2 regions of the Streptomyces sp. NPDC059875 genome follow, and region 1 is predicted to be linked to the other one. Evidence: riboswitches for the same ligand, from Rfam matches in the RefSeq annotation. Region 1 holds a riboswitch; the other holds the start of a gene.
The links. A riboswitch is a leader RNA that binds a small molecule or an ion and turns the genes downstream of it on or off. The one in region 1 is predicted to bind cyclic di-AMP.

Region 1 (2,195 bases):
CCAACGACGTCATCGCCCAGCTCCTGCACCTGGAGTACGCCGACCCGGACCGGGACATCTCGCTCTACATCAACTCCCCCGGCGGCTCGCTCAGCGCCATGTCCGCGATCTACGACACGATGCAGGTCGTCACCTGTGATGTGGAGACCACCTGCCTCGGTCAGGCGGCCTCGACCGCCGCCGTGCTGCTCGCGGCCGGCGCGCCCGGGAAACGGCTCGCGCTGCCCGGCGCCCGGGTCGTGCTCCAGCAGCCCACGATGGACGAGCCGTTGCAGGGGCAGCCCAGCGATCTCGACATCCAGGCACGGGAATTGCTCCGGCTGCGCGCGATGGTGGCCGGGATGCTGGTCACCCACACCGGACAGAGCCGCGAGCGGATCGACGCCGACATCGACCGCATCACCGTGCTCGACGCACCGGGCGCCACCGCGTACGGCCTGGTGGATCACGTGATCCAGAACCGCGGGGCGTCCGGTGGCGCCGGGGCGAGGTGAGCCGGGGATGGTGCCCGAGCTGCCGCCGCTGCCCGCCCTGACACGCGCCGAGGGCGAGTTCGTCGACGCCTATCTCGAAGTCGTCGACCTCCTCGGTCGCATCAATCCATCCAGGACATCGCATACTTATGGGGCACTCAGAGCGGCTCAGGCCCTGGTGGGACGGGCGACCGCCCTGCGCGACGCGCTGACGGCGATGCATGTACGCGGCGAGAGCGAGGTGCACGCGGAGACATTGGCCCGCGCGCTGCGGGTGTTGGACGGGGGGCGCCGCACGGAGCGGGTCACCGTCCCCGAACCACCGGCGAGTTGACAGTTCGGCGTGTCGTGTCGAGGTCCACTTGGGGCATCGCGGCCACGGAAATCCTCCCCCGTTCGGCGTAGTCGACGAATCGACTTATGTGCGGGGTGAGTTGCGCAACAGGTGTACACATCTGGCGGAATCGGGCGTTCCACCCCTGGTACGGAGCTCATCAGCCAAACCTCCGAAGATCACGAAACCTGTCTGTCCACCCGAATGGATCAGTCGTGAGGAGCCTCACATATCGCCGTTTCAACTCGGTTTTCGACCAAGTTCGGGTCAAGATCCCTGACGACGACAAGCCCCCGCCACCGCGGCGGGGCGGTCCGGGCGGACGCCGAGTCCTGCCGCTGTCCCGGATGTCTGGTCGACAGGAGTGGATCGGCAGGAGTGGAGGACCCGAGCAGTACGGGACGGCCGGCCAGTGGGGCCGTTCCTCGGGGTGAAGCCGCAGCCGCGGCCGGGCAACTTCGCCAGTCCGAACCCGACAGGTCATCCTTCACAGGCGGCTGACGAAGGGTTGCGCATGACTGCGCAGATTCATGTCCCGTCCCTGCTGTCCCGGGCCGGAGCCGTCTCGGCTCTCACCCTCGCCGCCGTCGGCGGCACGATGCTGGCGCCGGGCGCCGCGTCGGAGGCCCAGGCCGCGACCACGTACGCCGGCAAGGCGCTCGGTATCGCGGCCTCGAAGAAGGGATCGCCCTACAAGTACGGAGCGTCCGGACCCACTCGGTTCGACTGCTCGGGGCTCACGCTCTACTCGTACAAGAAGGCGGGCAAGTCGCTGCCACGTACCGCGCAGCAGCAGTACAACAAGACCCGGCACATCTCCGCCTCCAGCAGGAAGCAGGGGGACCTGGTCTTCTTCCACTCGGGTGGAAGGGTCTACCACGTGGGCATCTACGCCGGGAACAACAAGATCTGGCACTCGCCCAAGACGGGTTCCTGGGTGAAGCTCGACAAGATCTGGTCGTCCAAGGTCTATTACGGACGGGTCTGATGACCGCCCGACCGGCCGGCCTGCTGAGCAGCTGAGCAGCTGAGCAGCTGACCAGCTGACGAGTGCCGTCACGGGGGGGTGCGGTGGCGCCGCCGCACCCTCACGCAGCGGCCTCAATTCCCCGCGAGGGGCGCCGAGAGCAGGGTCAGCCCGAGGGCGGCGAGCGCGCCGCCCGTCACCCCCTGCACGGTCCTGGCCGTCCGCGGACGCCGCAGCCAGTGACCGAGCCGGTCCACCAGGACCGCCACCAGCGGGAACCACAGCAGGGCCAGCAGCACCACGATCGACGCCAGGAGCAGCGTGCGCGGCACGACCGCGACGCCGTCCGGCACGAACTGCGGCAGCAGACTCAGAAACAGCACCGGTGCCTTCGGGTTGAGCACATTGGCCAGGAATCCCT
Region 2 (2,195 bases), on a different contig from region 1:
AGCTGTGCAGGGTCGCTTTGGCCTTGCGACAAGAGCCTAACCGGCTCTGGGGCTCCAGCCAGCCGGGCGCCCGCCCCCTGGGACGAAAAAGGACCCAAGGGCATGCATCAGGGGACGAACGACCCCGAAGCTACCCTTCGGTAACGCGGAAACCCCGGCCCGACGCGCACGGGGGAAGAGCACGTCGGACCGGGGTGGTCACCGCGGGAGGGTCGGAGGGGCCGCGTGAGCCGCCGGACTCACGCGAACCGCCGGGCTCACTTCAGGTGAAGCTGCTGGCCCGGGTAGATCAGGTCGGCGTCCTCGACGACGTCCTTGTTGAGCTCGAAGAGCTTCTCCCAGCCGCCCTTGACGTCGTGGGCGGCGGCGATCTTGCTCAGGGTGTCACCGGCGACGACCTTGTACTCGCCGTCACCCTTCTTGACCTTCTTGCCGGTCGGGGTGGTGACGGTCTTCTTCGCGTCGGCCTTCGGCGCGGTCCGCTGCTCGCTGCGGGTCGTCGGCTGCTCGGCCTGACGCTCCTGCTGCTTCGGGGCGGCCGGCTGGGCCGGCGCGCTCTCGGCGGCACCACCGGTGTAGGCGGCGCTGGAGAGGCCCACGCCACAGCTCGGCCAGGCGCCCTTGCCCTGGCCGGCCAGGACCTTCTCGGCGACGGCGATCTGCTGCGACTTCGAGGCCTGGTCGGCGGTGGCGGCGTACGCGGTGCCACCGTAGGCGGCCCAGGTGGAGGCGGAGAACTGCAGGCCGCCGTAGTAGCCGTTGCCGGTGTTGATGGACCAGTTGCCGCCGGACTCGCACTGGGCGACGGCGTCCCACTCGGAGGCGGTGGCGGCCGAGGCGGACCCGGCGGTCATCAGCGGGGCGGCGACGGCGACACCGGCGACACCGGCGAGGGCGACGGCGCGGGTGGCCTTGGAGGGACGACGGTGTTTGCCCTTGGCGGAAAACAGCATGGGACTTCTCCTCACCGACGCCTGCGAGGTGAGCTGTCGGGTTCGGGCCATGTGAGTTGCCCGGCCGCGCGACCTAGCGCGCGGCTTCACCCCAAGCCGCTCCGTCGGCCGTCTGTCTCAACGGCCGGGGGCGGCACTTACCTTGGGTCCCCCGCTCCTGCCTTCGGCGCTCGACGCGACGACTGTTCCCATCGGCCGACGGCAGGATTCGGCGTTTCGGTCGACGGGGCCCGCGGTGGCGAGCGGTGACGACCGTAGACACAGACCTCTCCGAAGTTCAAAGACGTCCATTGGGGAAAAATCGGCCCTACTCGCTTCGGGACGAAGGGTGTTTACGCAGGTGAGAGGTGACGGAAGCAAAGTTTGCGGACGCGACACGCCAGTTGAGACAAAGAGACCCATGTCTCACTTGCACAGAACCGGACATACGACCCCGAACTACCCCTACTTCACGGGGAGACCGATCGTCAGATCGAGGCTCTGGCCAGGGAGGATGAGGTCCGGGTCGGCGCCCACCGTCGAGCGGTTGGCGTCGTAGAGGGCGCCCCAGCCGCCCGGGAGTTCGTTCTCCCGAGCAATGTCGGTGAGGTTGTCGCCCGGCTTGACGGTGTATTCGCCCGAAGTGCCCTTGGTGTCCGTAACGTCCTTGCCGGCCTCGGCACCCTTGCCGCTCTCGGCATCCTCGGCGCCCTCGACATCCGTTACATCCGCACTGTCCGGATTCGTCACATCCGTACCAGGGGTGGCGTCCTGTGTCGGTGCGTCAGTCGGCGAGGCGTGTCGACCCTTTTCGCCATTCTTGTCCGGATTGAGCGTCTCCTCCGGAGCTGCGTCGCCCCGGTGCTTGCCGGTGCCCGGCGTCGTCACCGGCGCGGAGGGCGTGACGAGCGTCTCGGGGGTGGTGCCCGGGGTCGGGGTCGAAGGCGGGGTGGCCCCGGGGGTGACGGGCGACTCAGGGGTGGCGGCGTCGGGCGTGGCGGCTTCGGGGGTGAGCGGGAGGCCGGCGGTCCGGTTCGACTCCGCGACGGGACCCGTGGGCTCCGCCGGCGTGACCGCAGGGCCCGGGTCGACACCGGGCGCGGCGCCGTCGTTCGCCAGCCCCGCGATCGGGGCACAGGTGGCCCACTGCGTGGACCCCGCGGCGAGCGCCTTTTCGGCCACCGCGATCTGCTGCGCGCGGCTGGCGAGGTCGGCACTGCTCGCGTACGACAGACCGCCGTACGTCTCCCAGGTCTCCTGGGT

Region 2: it holds a riboswitch for cyclic di-AMP, as region 1 does, so the genes downstream of both, ACFV9D_RS07060 (transglycosylase family protein) here and ACFV9D_RS04360 (C40 family peptidase) in region 1, are expected to answer to the same signal.

Annotation. Positions count from the first base shown of each region.
Region 1 is NZ_JBHWJZ010000003.1:80,224-82,418, reverse strand. It holds gene ACFV9D_RS04370 (ATP-dependent Clp protease proteolytic subunit) at 1-494, shown strand, start outside; gene ACFV9D_RS04365 (hypothetical protein) at 502-807, shown strand; cyclic di-AMP (ydaO/yuaA leader) riboswitch at 1,121-1,318, shown strand; gene ACFV9D_RS04360 (C40 family peptidase) at 1,322-1,795, shown strand; gene ACFV9D_RS04355 (LysE family translocator) at 1,909-2,195, opposite strand, start outside.
Region 2 is NZ_JBHWJZ010000004.1:257,295-259,489, reverse strand. It holds gene ACFV9D_RS07060 (transglycosylase family protein) at 258-953, opposite strand; cyclic di-AMP (ydaO/yuaA leader) riboswitch at 957-1,132, opposite strand; gene ACFV9D_RS07055 (transglycosylase family protein) at 1,398-2,195, opposite strand, start outside.